One region of the Kitasatospora sp. NPDC059973 genome, then DNA from elsewhere that is predicted to be linked to it. Evidence: riboswitches for the same ligand, from Rfam matches in the RefSeq annotation. Region 1 holds a riboswitch; the other holds the start of a gene.
What was found. Region 1 has a riboswitch for cyclic di-AMP ahead of ACFWA9_RS08200 (hypothetical protein). Riboswitches for the same ligand answer to the same signal wherever they lie in the genome.
Positions count from the first base shown of each region.

Region 2: linked by a shared signal. The riboswitch ahead of ACFWA9_RS19410 (M23 family metallopeptidase) and the one ahead of ACFWA9_RS08200 (hypothetical protein) in region 1 are both predicted to bind cyclic di-AMP.

Region 1 covers NZ_JBHWUI010000019.1:28,607-35,645, reverse strand. Annotated here, with positions in the region: gene aceB (malate synthase A) at 1-396, opposite strand, end outside; gene ACFWA9_RS08210 (IclR family transcriptional regulator) at 599-1,396, shown strand; gene ACFWA9_RS08205 (hypothetical protein) at 1,582-2,160, shown strand; gene ACFWA9_RS08200 (hypothetical protein) at 2,282-3,553, opposite strand; cyclic di-AMP (ydaO/yuaA leader) riboswitch at 3,558-3,681, opposite strand; gene ACFWA9_RS08195 (hypothetical protein) at 4,127-4,456, shown strand; gene ACFWA9_RS08190 (alpha/beta hydrolase-fold protein) at 4,526-5,668, opposite strand; gene ACFWA9_RS08185 (TetR family transcriptional regulator) at 5,933-6,553, opposite strand; gene ACFWA9_RS08180 (SDR family NAD(P)-dependent oxidoreductase) at 6,961-7,039, shown strand, end outside.
Region 2 covers NZ_JBHWUI010000066.1:8,188-15,226, forward strand. Annotated here, with positions in the region: gene ACFWA9_RS19385 (sensor histidine kinase) at 1-687, opposite strand, end outside; gene ACFWA9_RS19390 (SpoIIE family protein phosphatase) at 849-3,128, opposite strand; gene ACFWA9_RS19395 (TetR/AcrR family transcriptional regulator) at 3,372-3,941, opposite strand; gene ACFWA9_RS19400 (alpha/beta fold hydrolase) at 4,006-4,833, opposite strand; gene ACFWA9_RS19405 (YiaA/YiaB family inner membrane protein) at 4,960-5,250, opposite strand; cyclic di-AMP (ydaO/yuaA leader) riboswitch at 5,495-5,653, shown strand; gene ACFWA9_RS19410 (M23 family metallopeptidase) at 5,666-6,526, shown strand; gene ACFWA9_RS19415 (hypothetical protein) at 6,598-7,039, opposite strand, start outside.

The DNA of each region.
Region 1 (7,039 bases):
CCAGGTCGGCGAGGTGGCGTCCTCGAAGTCCGCCAGCCAGACCCGGGCGCCGGAGTTGAGGGCGTTGATGACCATCTTGCGGTCGGTGGGGCCGGTGATCTCGACCCGGCGGTCCTGGAGGGCGCGGGGGGCCTCGGCCACCGTCCAGTCGCCCGCCCGCACGGCGGCCGTCTCGGGGAGGAAGTCCAGGGTGCCGGCCTCGGCGATCTCGGCACGGCGGGTCCTGCGGCGCACCAGGAGCTCCTGCCGGCGGTCCTCGAACGCGCGGTGGAGGCCGACGACGAAGGCGACCGCCTCCGGAGTGAGCACCTCCTCGGCCCGGTGGACTCGCGGACCGGCGACAGTGACGACCGGAGCGGCGGGGGAGGCGCCGGCGGGTCCCTGATCTGTAGCCATGAGCAGGACACTCCTAAGACGGTTGAGCATGGCGAAGGCAGTTCCGGTGGGAACGTCCTTGATCTGAACCGAGGGGAAACCCCACCTGTCGGAGGGTTCGATTCTGTAAGGTGGAGACTAGTTTCCGCGATACAGAATTTCAACGGTTTGTTGAGGTGATCGCTGGGACTCTACTCCTCCCCCGACAGCGAAGGGAACGCCGGTGGTTGCGACCCCCGACACAGCATCGACGACGGGTCCGGACCGCGCGAGCGGCGGCGTGCAGTCCGTCGAGCGCGCCTTCCTGCTGCTGGAGGCGCTGGCCGACTCCGGCGGCGTGGCGACGCTCAGTGAGCTCTCCACCTCCTCCGGGCTGCCGATGCCCACCATCCACCGCCTGGTTCGTACCCTCGTGCAGCAGGGCTATGTCCGCCAGGACACCGCGCGCCGCTACACCCTGGGCCCCCGACTGATCCGGCTCGGCGAGACGGCCGGGCGACTGCTCGGCAGCTGGGCCCGCCCCTACCTGGCCGAACTGATGGAGGCCACCGGCGAGACGGCGAACCTGGCCGTGCTGGAGGGCGGCGAGGTGGTGTACGTCGGGCAGGTGCAGTCGCGGCGCTCGATGCGGATGTTCACCGAGGTCGGCCGCCGGGTGCAGCCGCACTGCACGGGCGTCGGCAAGGCGCTGCTGGCCCAGTTGCCCGAGGAGGAGGCGCGGGCCGTGCTCGGCCCGAACCCGCTGCCGGCGCACACCTCCTACACCGTGACCGACCCGCAGGAGCTGCTGGTCCAGTTGGCGCAGGCGCGTGAGCGCGGCTACGTGGTGGACGACCAGGAGCAGGAGATCGGGGTGCGCTGCATCGCGCTCGCGGTACCCGGCGCGCCGACACCGACGGCGCTCTCCGTCTCCGGCCCGGTGGCCCGGATCCGGGCGCTGGAGGAGCAGGCCGGCGCGGCCTCGCTCGTCCCCGTGATGCACCAGATCGCGGCCCGGCTGGGGCAGGTCCTCGCCCCCTGACCCGCCGTCACCGGAGTTCGTCCGTACGGGTCGTCGGACCACCCGGCTCCCCCAACGGGGGTTCGCCCGTTCGAGCGGCCCGAGGGCGGGGCGTCCCGGCGGCGGCGGGCGGGTCGGTCACGCTGGTGCGGACGCGGCCCGCGACGGTGCCGGCCGCCGGAACGCAGAGGGCAGGGTGAGCGACGATGTCGCACAGAAGGTCCGTTCGCAGTTTCCTCGGCAGGGCACTGACGGTGGGGTGCGCGGTGACGGCGCTGGCCGCCGGGCCCGCGTGGGCCACCTGCCCGGTGGCCGAGCCGGACCCGGCGGCCGGCGCCGGGGCCACGGCGCCGGCCAAGGTGCCCGCCGCGGCACCGGCCCCGTCCGACTCCGACCTCCAGGTGGTCCGGATCGACCCGGACGCCGCCGCGCCCGGCGGCACCACCACGGTGCACGCCTTCATCGGCAATCTCGGCCCGGACCGGACGGCCTCGCCGTTCACCGTGGTGATCACCCTGCCGGAGGGTGTGACCCCCGAGGGCCCGTTCTTCCCGGAAGACTGCTCCGTGTTCCAGAACGGCCACCGGGTGCGCTGTGTCTTCCCGGCCGGGCTGCCGAAGTTCCGGAGCGCCACGGCGCTGATCCCGGTACGGCTGGCGGCCGACCTCCCGGCACCCGGCACTCTGACCGGAGGCTGGGTCGCGGTGCGCAGCGACGACGACCGGAACGAGGCGAACAACAAGCAGCCGTTCGAGATCCCGGTGGTGCAGACCGCCCGGAGCTGAACCGGGCCGGCCCGGGCCGTACCGTGCTGGGCCAGGACGGCCCAGCACGGTACGGCCCGGGTCGTTCCGCCCCGGGCCCGGCCCGGCGATCACGCCCGGCGGGCCCCCGGCGGGACGGGGCCTAGCGGTAGACCCGGACGTAGTCCGCGGCGAAGGTGATCGGGGCCGTACCCTGCGGCGCGGCGTGGTACTGCCCGGCGCTCAGGGACAGGTTGAGGATCAGGTACGCGGACCAGTTGGCGCCGACGCCCTTGCCGTCCGAGAACACCTTCGTGCCGTTGACGTACCAGTCGACCGAGGTGGCGCCGTAGTGGGTGCCGATGGTGACCCAGCCGTCCTTCGCGATCGCCTTGGCGTCGGTGTAGTACAGGTGGCCCGGGTTGACGTGGTTGGTCAGCTCCAGCAGGTTCGGGTTGTCGGGGTGGTACTCGAAGGAGTCGATCTCCCCGTTGCCGTTCTTCCAGGTCCACAGGGCCGGCCAGGCGCCCGTACCGGCGGGGAGCTTGACCCGGGTCTCGGCGTAGTCGCCGGTCTTCACCTGGAAGCCCTCGCTGGAGTACTCGGTGGTGAGCAGCCCGGTGTCCCAGGACTTCTTGCCGTTCTCCAGCGTGTTGGCGCCCGGCTTGGCGGTGAAGGTGGCAACGCCGCCGGCCACCGAGACGTTGTTCTTGTTCAACCAGTCGAGCTTGTTGTCGTCCGGGTTGTGGTTGCCGTAGTGGTAGGCGCTGCTCTTGTCGCCCGTCCAGCGCGAACCGTAGGCGATCGGGCCGTTGAACTCGTCCGACCAGGTCAGCGACTTCCCGGCGACCGGGGCGCCGGTGGCCGGGGTCGACGGGGTGGCGGTCGCGGTGGGCGTCGGGGTGGGCGTCGACGTCGGCGTCGGGGTGGGCTTGGGGGTGGCGGTCGGGCTCGGGGTGGGCGCGACGGTCGCGTCGGAGACCGCGAGCTGGCGCGAGGGCAGGTTGTGCCAGGCACCGCCGAGGTCCTGCCAGAAGCCGAACTGGGTGTACGTCCCGGCGGGCAGGGTGCGGGCACCGGTGGTGATCGACAGGCCGCTGGGGCAGATCTGCGCGTTGGAGACGTTGCCGGGGAAGTCGAGGTTGCGCCCGGCCGCGTCGCGGACGCCGACCCCGACGGTCCTGGCCGTGAAGCAGGACGAGGAGTGGACGGTCAGCGCGGCCGTGGTGGCCTTGCCCGCGACCATGGTGGCCGGGGCGAGCCGGTCCTGGGTGACGGTCGGCGCGGTGGCCGCCTGGGCGCCGGTGAGCGCCGGGACGCCGAGCAGGCCGGCGCCGCTGATGGCGAGCGCTCCGGTGGCGGCGAAGGCGGCCTTGCAGCCTCGGTGGGAGGGGCGGGCGTGGCGCGGCGTCGCGCGCCGGGCAGGCTTCTGCATGGCGGTGTCCTCTGTAGACGCCTGCGAGGTGAGCTGTCGGGTTCGGGCTGAGGTTGCCCGGCCGCCTGTGGGAGCGGCTTCACCCCTAGCCTCGGTCCGCACGCGCGGGCGCGTGGGCCGGGCACTGACCTGGGTCCCCCGCTCCCGTCCGCTGCGGTGCTCGACTGCCGACCGGCGGGTGGACAGGACTCGGCGTCCCGACGGCGGGGTCCGCGAAGACGGACTCGTGCATGCTAGGCAGGCCGCTCGAATGTCGACAAGCCGACAGGGGGTGTTGTCGCGCAGCTCACAGTGGGAGCCGTCCGGAGTGGATCAAGTCACCGGGGAAGTTGATCAGTTGGAGGCGGGGCGGGGCGGGGCCTGGGGCGGGGGCGGGACGGCGGCCGGGGCGGCCGAGGGGGTCGGCGGCGGGCCGGCGAGCGGGTGGCGGAGGTCCGGCCGGGGTGGGCGCGGCGCCGGCCCGGTGTCCGCTCCGTGGCCGGGTGCCCGCATGTCCGCCGCGAAGGTCGGCCGGTCGGATAGGTTGGGAGTCCAGCCGTACCGCACAGACGAGAGACGAGGACCCGCTCCGCCATGACCGCGCCCCTGCCCGCCTTCGCCGGCCGTACCTACCTCTTCCAGGTCGACAACGGCGCGGCCTTCCGCAACGCCTACTCGCCCGACGGCAAGCGGCTGCGCTGGGAGGGCCTCGGCGAGTCGGCGGGCCAGTGGGAGGACGTCGCGCTGCACATCGCCGAGATCGGGCCGGAGCTGTACTTCGTCAGCTGGACCGAGCAGAGCGGCATCACCGTCAGCCACGTGATGGACCTCGGCAGGCTGACGGTGCGCGCGTTCTGGACGTACGAGGGCGAGGGCGGCCGGGTCGGCGAGCTGCACACCGGGACGCTGGAGCCGGTGGCCTGAGACCGGTCCGGGGCCGCCGGGCGCGCTGGTATCCGGGCGTGCTGGCCGGGCGGGCGGGCCCGGCGGTGGTCAGACCGTGTGGCTCGGCACCTTGAGGTGCTGGGAGAGCCACTCCAGCGAGGACGGCAGCAGCCTGCTCCAGGTCTCGAAGTTGTGGCCGCCGGTCTTCATCATGCTGTAGGAGACCTTCATGGGCGCGTGCGCGGCCGCCACGAAGGCCTCGGTGTCCCGGCGGTAGTCGCCGTCGCCCTCCCTGGTCCCGGCCAGCAGGACGGACACCTCGGGCTGCGGCAGGTTCTTCAGCCGCCACATCAGGTCCGCCTCGTTGCGACGCTGCTGGCTGCCCCGGAAGAGGTCGCCGGTGGTCGGGTCGTCGGCGGCCTGGTAGTAGCCGGAGAGCGAGACGGCGGTCGGGAAGACCTCCGGGTGCCGCATGGCGAGCTTGAGGGCGCAGTAGCCGCCGGTCGAGTTGCCCATGAAGCCCCAGGCCTGCGGGTCCGAGGAGACCCGGTAGGTCGCCTGGATCGCGGCCGGGACGTCCTTGGTGAAGTACGTCTCCGACTGCGCGCCGCCCGGGATGTCCTCGCACTCGGTGTCCTGCGGGAGTGCGGGCGAGGGGCGCATCAGCACCATCACGGTCGGCTGCATCCGACCCTCCTGGAGCAGCTTGAGCGCCGCGCCCGGGTAGTTCAGCCGGGTCACCAGGTTCTTCGCGATCCCGGGGAAGCCGGTGCTCACGATCACCGCCGGGAACTGCTTCTGCGCGTACTCCGGCTGGAAGTACTGCGGCGGCAGGTAGACGTACCCGTCGGTGGAGAGCCGGGTGCCGGCGCCGTCGATCCGGACCTCGCGGATCTCGCCGGACTGCTTGGGGTCGCGACCGAGCGCCCCGCCGCCCTGGACCGACGCGTGCCCGATGGTCTCCACCTGGAGGCGCCCGGAGGCGTCCGCCTTGTTCTGGATGACGACCGGGCCGTTGTCGCCGGTGCCGAGCAGATCGTCCCAACTGCTGTAGAAGGCGAAGTAGTTGTTGGCCACCAGGCCCAGCGCGGCGAGCACGGTGAGCTGGGTGGCGAGCAGCGCGCCGATCCGGCCGAGCACCGCCTGCCAGGTCGTCTTCGACAGTCTCGGCCACAGCCAGACCGTGCCGGCCATCATCACGACGGCGATCAATACGGTCAGCGCCAGCACCTTGTGGCTCGTCAGACCCATGTCCTACTTGCTCCCACGCCTCGAACTCCCCCGCCCCCGTTGTCAGGACAACTGTCAGGACAACCGGAACGGCCGCCCCGGTTCCCCCGTCCACCACGGAAGCCACCGCCGAGGCGCGATCAACAACCCTAGCGGTCCGCCGGGCCCCCGTGGACCCGCCGACCAGCGGGTATGGCGGCCGGGGCGGTGCCGGGACCGCGGGAGAGCGGGCTGGCACGAGCGGAGTGACGGGCGCTGTGGCGGGTGGGCCGGGCTGAGGTCGCCTCAGCTGACGCTGCTCCAGAGGCGCAGGCCGGCGGTCAGTTCGCGCATGCACCGGGCGCCCAGTTCCTGGGGCGAACCGGGCCCGGCGGCGGGGGCGTCGGAGAAGGCCCACTCCTCCAGGGCCACCCGGATGGCGGTGGTCGCGGCGGCGGCCGCGAGCCGGATCTCCAGCTCGTCGGTGCCCCGGGGGCAGCGGGCGGTGAGCACCGCGCGCAGCCGCTCCTCCGAGTCGGCGTGCACCCGCTGCCAGACCGAGTCGAGCCGGGGATCGCGCAGCAGGTCGCGGGTCCAGTGCATGGCCTCCACGCCCGGGGTGTCGGTGGGCGTCAGCGACTCGACCGCCGAACGCTCCAGCGCCTCGCGGACCGGCAGATCGGCCGAGCTCTCCGCGAAGAGCAGCACCCACCGCCGGCCGCCGGCCGCCAGCAGCGGGGCGACGGCGTCCTCCTTCACGGAGAAGTAGCGGTAGAAGGTGCGCACCGAGATGCCGGAGGCGAGCGCGATCTCCTCGGCGGTGGTCGCCTCGGCCCCGCGCTCGGCGAAGAGCGCGGCGGCGGTACGGGCGATCTCCAGCCGGGTGGTGTCACGGCGGCGCTGGTTCAGGGTGGGGCGTCCGATCACGGCACTCAGCGTACGCGGACCGACGCACCCGGTGGCGCGACGTGCCGGGATGGCGTGTTGCGCCAGGAAGGCGTGTCGCGCCGGAGTGGCGCGGCACGCCCAGGTGGCGGGACGTGTCGGGGTGACGTGTTGTGCCAGGACGGCGTGACACGCACGGATGGCGCGGCGTGCCGTGGTGGCGTGTCGCGTCAAAGTGGCGTGACACGCCCAGGTGGCGCGGCGTGCCGTGGTGGCGCGGGCGCGCCTCGGCGGCGTTCCGCACCGGGCGGTCAGCGGTATGACCGTCGAGCCGAACCGGCATGGCACGTCGTGCCACTTTGGCCCGTCACGACTTATTGGCACGATGTGCCACTTCGGCGTACCGTGTCAATCGAGGTCGCGAGACCACGAACGAACGGAGAACCACCATGGAGCGCTTCAGCGGACGGAACGTCCTGATCACCGGCGGCGGCTCGGGCATCGGCCAGGCCACCGTGCACCGGATCC
Region 2 (7,039 bases), on a different contig from region 1:
GGCGACGGCCGGCTCGGGCATCCCGACGCCGCCGTCGTCGATCTCGACGACGGCGCCGTTGTGGACCGGCATCAGCGTGACGAACACCTGGGTGCTGGGCGGTGAGTAGCGGGTGGCGTTGTCCAGCAGCTCGGCCACGGCGTGGATGAGCGCCTCGGCGGCGGCGCCGACCACGGCGGTCTCGATCCGGCTGCGGACCACCACCCGCTGGAAGGGCAGGATGCGCGACTGGGCACCGCGCACCACGTCCTCCAGCGAGACCGGTTCGGGCCAGTGCCGCCCGGCCCGGGCGCCGCACAGCACGGCCAGGGTCTGGGCGAGGCGGGCCTGTTGGGCGGCGGCGTGGTCGGCCTTGAGCAGGCCCTCCAGCAGCGCCGGGTCGTCGTGGGTGCGCTCCATCTCGTCGAGCAGGGCCTGCTGGTCGTGGGCCATCACGAGGATCCGGCGGGCCACGCTGAGGAAGGCCCGCTGGGTGGAGGCGTTGAGTTCCTGCTCCTGCTGGACGGCCGCCAGTTCGCTGCCCCGGCGGGCGAGTTCGACGGCGAGCTGGTCCTGGAGGCGGGCGTTCTCGCGCTGCTGCCGGTCGGCCCGGCGGCGCTGGGTGACGGAGACGGCGCGGTAGCGGGCGGCGGCCACGAGGGCGAGGGCGGCGAGAACGCCGGTTGCCGTTGCACACCACTGAGTCATCGTCACGCCGCGAATTCTAGGGTGATGATCCTACGAAGGTGTGAACGGATCTCGCCAAGTGACCGGATCTCGTCAATATCCCGTCCATACGACGTCAATCCGACCTGCTTCCGGCCCGGCCGCGCCGCCCCCGGGGCCGCTCCCCCGGCACCGCCGGAGGCTCACTGAACCGGCGAACTCCGGTGCAGCAACAGCAGAGCGACGTCGTCCGGCCGGGAGCGGCGCTCGGTCACGTTGAGGGTGAGCAGGTCGGCGAGGCGCTCCAGGGCGGCGGCCGGGCCGAGGCGGATCGGACCGGCCTGCCGGGCCCACAGCTCCAGCCCGCCGAGCATCCGCTGCACCGACTCGTCGTAGTCCTCCTCGCGGTCCTCGACCAGCCCGTCCGTGTAGACCAGCAGCGTCTCGCCGACCGCCAGGTGCCCGACCGTCAGGTGGTACGGCTGCCCCGGGTCCACGCCCAGCGGCGGGCCGCCCGGCAGGTCCAGCTCGACGGCCGCGGCGTCCGGCGCGATCCGGACCGGCGAGGGGTGACCGGCCCGGGCCGCCCGGACCGTCCCGTCGGCGGGGTCGAGGGTGAGGTAGAGGCAGGTGGCGAAGAGGTCGGTGTCGAGTTCGGACAGCAGCCGGCTGGTCCGGGCCAGGGTGGCGGCCGGGTCGTGGCCGTCGGTGGCGTACGCGCGCAGACCGCTGCGCAGCTGGCCCATCACGGCGGTGGCCTCGGCGTTGTGGCCCTGGACGTCGCCGATCACCAGGCCGATCCGGCCGTCCGGCAGCCGCAGCAGGTCGTACCAGTCGCCGCCGATCTGCATGCCCTCGGTGCTGGGCAGGTAGCGCGCGGCGCTGGCGATCCCGGGCAGCCGGGGCAGGGTGCGCGGCAGCATGGCGCGCTGCAGTTCGGTGGCCCGGTGGTGGTGGGTGTCGTAGAGCCGGGCGCGCTCCAGGGACTGCGCCAGGATGCCGGCGAAGGCGGAGTAGAGGGTGCGGTCCTCGCGGCCGAAGACCCGTTCGGTGGAGAAGGTGATCAGGCAGGAGCCGACCTGCCGCCCGGAGGCGACCAGTGGCAGCACCGCCCAGGACGCCGGGGTCAGTGGCCCGCCGCCGCCCGGCCGGGTGGTGGCGGGCTCGCTGAACAGCGGGGCGGCGCGGGCCAGCGAGTGCTGCATCACGCCCTCGGAGAGGTCGGCCAGCCGGGTCAGCTCGGTCCGGCGCGGGCCGCCGTACACGGTGTGCGAGACGGGCAGCAGCCGGCCCTCGTCGACCAGGTCGAGCACGATGCTGGCGGCGCCGAAGGCCGGCCGGGCGACGTCGGTCACCGCGGTGGTCAAGTCCCGGACGGTGACCGCGCGGGACAGCGCGCGGGTGAGCGCCAGCAGCAGCGCCGAGCGGGCGCCGGCCGCCGGGGCGCCGCCGCCCGCTCCGCCGCCGGCCGCCTCCTCCGCGGGGGCGCCCGCGCGGTCCCGGTCGGCCAGCAGCCCGGCGACCCGGACCGGCCGGCGGTGCACGTCCAGCATCACCTCGCCGGTCTCCTCGATCCGGATCACACCGCCGTCGCGGCGCGGCACCCGGTACTCGATCCGGTACGGGCCGCCGGTGGCGAGCGCCTCGGCGAGGGCGGCCTGGACGTCCGGGAGGTCCTCGGGGTGGACCAGCCCGTCCAGGTCGGGTGCGGTGGGCGGGCCGTCGGGCGGCACGGGGCGGTCGACCAGCCGGTAGGCGGTGGCGTCCCAGAAGGTCTCGCCGGTCACCAGATCGCGCTCGAAGGCGCCGTGCCCGGCGGACCGGACGGCGAGCGAGAGCATCGGGTGGGCCAGTGCGGCGGCCCGCCCGTCCGTACCGGCCTCGCCGCCGGTCCCCGGGTGGGCCGTCCCGGCCGGGCGGGCCCCCGCCCGCGCGCTGTCGAGCAGATGGGCGAGCCGGTGGGCGCAGGCGTCGCCGAGCGTCTCCAGCACGTCCAGATCGCGGCGGGGGACGGTGCCCCGGTGGGCGAGGGCGAGGGCGAGCACGCCGATCGGCCGTTCGTCGACGATCATCGGCAGGGCGATCAGCGCGACCATTCCGGTGCCCATGCCGGCATTGCGGTGGGGATAGTCGACGCTGGTGCGCTCCGGACTGAGCAGGTACGGGCGGCGCAGTCGCAGGGCCATCGCGGCGGGCAGCTCGCTCGCCGGATCGATGACGCCGTAGCGCTCGTGGACCCAGTCGGGCAGGCCGTGCGAGGCGGTGAGCCGGAGCATCCCGGCGCTGTCCAGCAGGTAGAGCGCGGAGCCCTCACCGGTGATCCAGCCCGGGCCCTCGGCGAGCACGGTCCCGAGGAGTTCGGCGGCGGTGGTGCAGCCGAGCAGTAACCGGACACAGCGCATCGCGCTGCGCGCGGTGGGGCTGCTGCGCGGGGCCCGGCTCTCGTCCTCGGAGGGGGGAAGCCACGGTGAGGTCAGGTCCATGGGATTTCCCGGCCTTTCCGTCGCCTTGTCGGGCACCCAATTCTTCATACCTCATTTCCGATGCCGGTGAAGGGTGACCCGGACGGCGCACCGGTGCCGGGGTGCGGACGCCGGTCGTGCCCTGCCCGGCCGCTCCGACCGGGTGGTCCGCCGTGGTCCGGCCGGCCCGCCGCGCGGGGTGCGCCGGGTGCGGCGCCCGGCCGGGCGAACTCACGGAGCCCCGGCGCGCGGTGGGGGCGGGGTTCAGGCCCCGGGCCAGTTCCGGAGGCCGCCGGTGAGGAGGGTGATCAGGCGGTCCTGGGTGTCGGAGAGGTTCTCGGCGAGCTGGAACCCGCCGCCGATCGACAGCGAGGCGAAGCCGTGGGCGACCGAGCGGACGGTCCGGGCGGCGTGGACGGCCTCGGAGCCCTCCAGTCCGTAGCCGCGGAGCACCGCGAGGATCACCCCGACCAGCCGGCCGCCCGCCCTGGCCAGGTCGTCGTCCGGCTGCGGGGCCTGCGGCAGCGCGGCGTACCGGTGCGGGTACTCGGTGGCGTAGCCGTGGTAGGCCCGCAGGACGGCGGCGACGGCGTCGTCCCCGCCGCGGCCGACGGCGGCCTCGGCGAGCCGGTCGGCGAGTTCCTCGGTGACCCGGACGGCGATCAGCCGGCGCAGCTCGGCGAGTCCGCCGGTGACGTGCTTGTACAGCGAGGGGGTGGCCACCTGGGCCCGTCCGGCGACGGCGGCCAGGGTGAGGGCCTCGGCGCCCTGTTCGTCGATGAGGGCGAGGGCGTGGTCGACGACCTGCTCGGGGGTCAGTCCGACTCGGGGCATGGTGCGGTCTCCGTGGGCGAGGTAGCGGGCGGGCTCGGGCCGGCTCGGCGAGGAAGGGGCGGGCTCAGGCCAGCTCGGCGAGGAAGGGCAGCAGGGCGTCGGCGGTGGCCTGCGGCCGGTCGGCCATCGGGTAGTGGCCGGAGCCCTCGATCATCACCTTGCGGCCGTTCAGCGCGGCGGCCTGCCGGTCGGCGACCAGCTCGGGGTTCGGGAAGTCGGGGTCCTTGGTGCCCATCAGGACCAGCGCCGGGCAGCTCACGGCGGCGGTCCAGCCGTTCGGCGCGGAGTCCCCGCGCACGTAGCCCCGGGTGGCCTGCTTGCGGCCCGGCATGCGCATCGCGGCGACCAGTCCGTCCACGTAGGCGTCGAAGTCGGCCGGCTTGGGACCGGGGTACGCCATCTTGCGGTGGTAGAGGCCCCAGAACGCGGGCGAGTGCACCAGCAGGACGCCCATCACGCCGAACATCGCGCGCTGCAGCGCGTTCGGCGGCGGGTTCTCGACGAAGGCGTCCACCAGGACGATCCCGGCCACCCGCTCCGGCGCGTCCCCGGCCACCTTGACCACCGTCGCACCGGCGTAGGAGTTGCCGACCAGCGTGGCGCGGTCGATGCCGAGGTGGTCCAGCAGGGCGAGGACGTCGGTGGCGATCGCGGCCGGCGTGTAGTCGTCCCAGGCGATCGAGGACTCGCCGAACCCGCGCAGGTCCAGGGTGATCACCCGGTGGCCCGCGGCCACCAGCAGCGGGCGCAGGTGCCGGTACGCGGCACGGCTGTCGAGCATCCCGGGGAGCAGGACGAGGGGGGCGCCGTCGCCCTGCTCGGTGTCGTCGAAGGCCAGCCGGCCGCCGGGGAGGTCGAGGTACTGGGTGCTGGGGGTGAAGGTGCCGGGCATGGGGGCCTCCTCGGTCCGCGGGGACGGGCTGTCGGCGTTGCGCCGATAGCCATAAAGCTAAGGCTAATAGCCTTAGCCGTCAAGCCCTCGACCGGCCGGACCCCGGGGTGGCCCCGGTGCCGCGGCTCAGACCCCCTCCACCTTGAACGGGTCGTGCTCGGCGAGCAGCTTCTCCAGTCGCGCCTGGTCCACCCGGGTGACGATCTCGTTGGTCTCCTGCCGGTCCCGGATCACCTTGGCCAGGGTGAAGGCGGAGGTGACGGTGTAGAGCAGGCCGACCGCGAGGAAGGCGCGGGTCCAGCCGCCGACCGGCAGATAGGCGATGCCGACGGCGAGGGCGCCGCCGGAGAGGGCGAAGGAGAGGACGGCCTGGAGGTGGTACGCGGCCGTGGTGCGTGACTGCATCGGTGCGTTCATGGCGCCAGGATGGCCGCGCCGGGAGCGCCGCACATGAGTAGGAGTACTCAAGTGGGGGGCCGTTCGTTGACGTCCCCTCACGTTCGGTAGTGTCAGGTGCCGCCGATCCGCCCAAATCGCCCATCAGGTCACGTACCGTCCGGGTAGTATCCGGCTGTCCCGAACGGACGGCTTGGAATCAGAGGCTCCTAGGATTAACGTTTGATAACGCAGCGCGGTTCGTAACGCCGTACCCAGACGGCACCGTGCGCCGTCGCCTAATCCCGCCGGCCGGCCTCCGGGCAGGCCAGGGAGCCGGGGAACCATGTTCCTTGGGGTGAATCGGCCGGGCCCAGGCCCAGCCGTAGGAGACCTTCCTGCTCCGAACCCGTCAGCTAACCCGGTAGGCGCGAAGGAAGGAAAGGAGCGCGCCTCCGTGGCGTCGTCGCACTCTCCGGCACACCTGCCCGGCTCCCCCGCCGGCACCCAGCTGCTCGACCACCCCTGGCCGCCCGCCCACCCGGGCGAGTTCGGCGGGTCCGGCGTCGAGACCGGGCCGCAGGCCCCCGACAGCAACCGGCACCGGATGCCCCGTCAGACCCGCGGCACCGCCCCGCTGCTCGGCGTCACCGCCGTGGCCGCCACCCTCGGTGCGACCGGCTTCGCCTCCGCCACCCCGGCCGCCGCCCCCGCCGTCGAGGTCCCGGACGAGACCCCGGTCGCGCTCGCCGCGGACCCGGGCCTCGCGCTCGCCGCCCGGATCCAGCAGCAGGCGGACAGCCAGCGCACCGCCGCCGAGGAGGGCGCCCGCCTGCAGGCCGCCAAGGAGGCCGAGGTCAAGCGCGCGGCCCAGCAGCAGGAGGCCAAGCGGGCCGCCGAGGAGGCCGAGAAGGCCAAGCTCGCCGCCATCGAGCTGCCGGTGCGCGACTACCACCTCTCGGCCCACTACGGCCAGAGCGCCTCCTACTGGGCCCACCTGCACACCGGCCTGGACTTCGCCGCCGACACCGGCACCCCGGTCTACGCGGTCGGCCAGGGCACCATCACCTCGGCCGGCTGGGCCGGGTCGTACGGCTACCGGATCGTCGAGACGCTGCCCGACGGCACCGAGATCTGGTACTGCCACCTCTCCTCGATCATCAAGGGCTCCGGCAAGGTCGTCCCCGGGCAGCAGCTCGGCAAGGTGGGGGCCACCGGCAACGTCACCGGCCCGCACCTGCACCTGGAGGTCCGCCCCGGCGGCGGTGCCCCGGTCGACCCGGAGAGCTGGTTCGAGCAGCGCGGCGTGACCCCCTGACCGGCGTCGCCTCCTGACAGCCCGCCGCGGTGCCCCGGTCGTCGTCACGACGGCCGGGGCACCGTCGCGTCTCAGGCCCCGGCGGCCGCGCCGGTCCCGCCCGGCCGGTCGGCGGACCCGTGCCCGTGCCCGGGCGCGTAGCCGTACTCGTCCCCGTAGTCGTCCCCGTACTCGTCCCCGGGCTCGTCGTCCCCGTACTCCCCGGCGTCCTCCGCCTCGCCGGGTGCCCCGGGCAGCTGCGCCAGGTACGCGTCGATCTCCTCCTGGCCCGGCTCCGGGGCCAGCTCCGGGAACTCCTCCACCAGCAGCCGCGGCAGCCCCGGCACCGTCCACTCGCCGAAGAGGTCCAGCGCGGCCTCGACGGCGGCCTCCTCGAACGCCCCGAAGTCCCCGGCCAGCTCCTCGGGCATCGGCCGGCCCTGCGCGGTGAGCTCCTCCAGGTTGCGGTAGCTGCGCCGCATCAGCCCCTGCTCCAGCAGCCGCCGGGCACCGTCGGTGGCCATCCCGACGCTG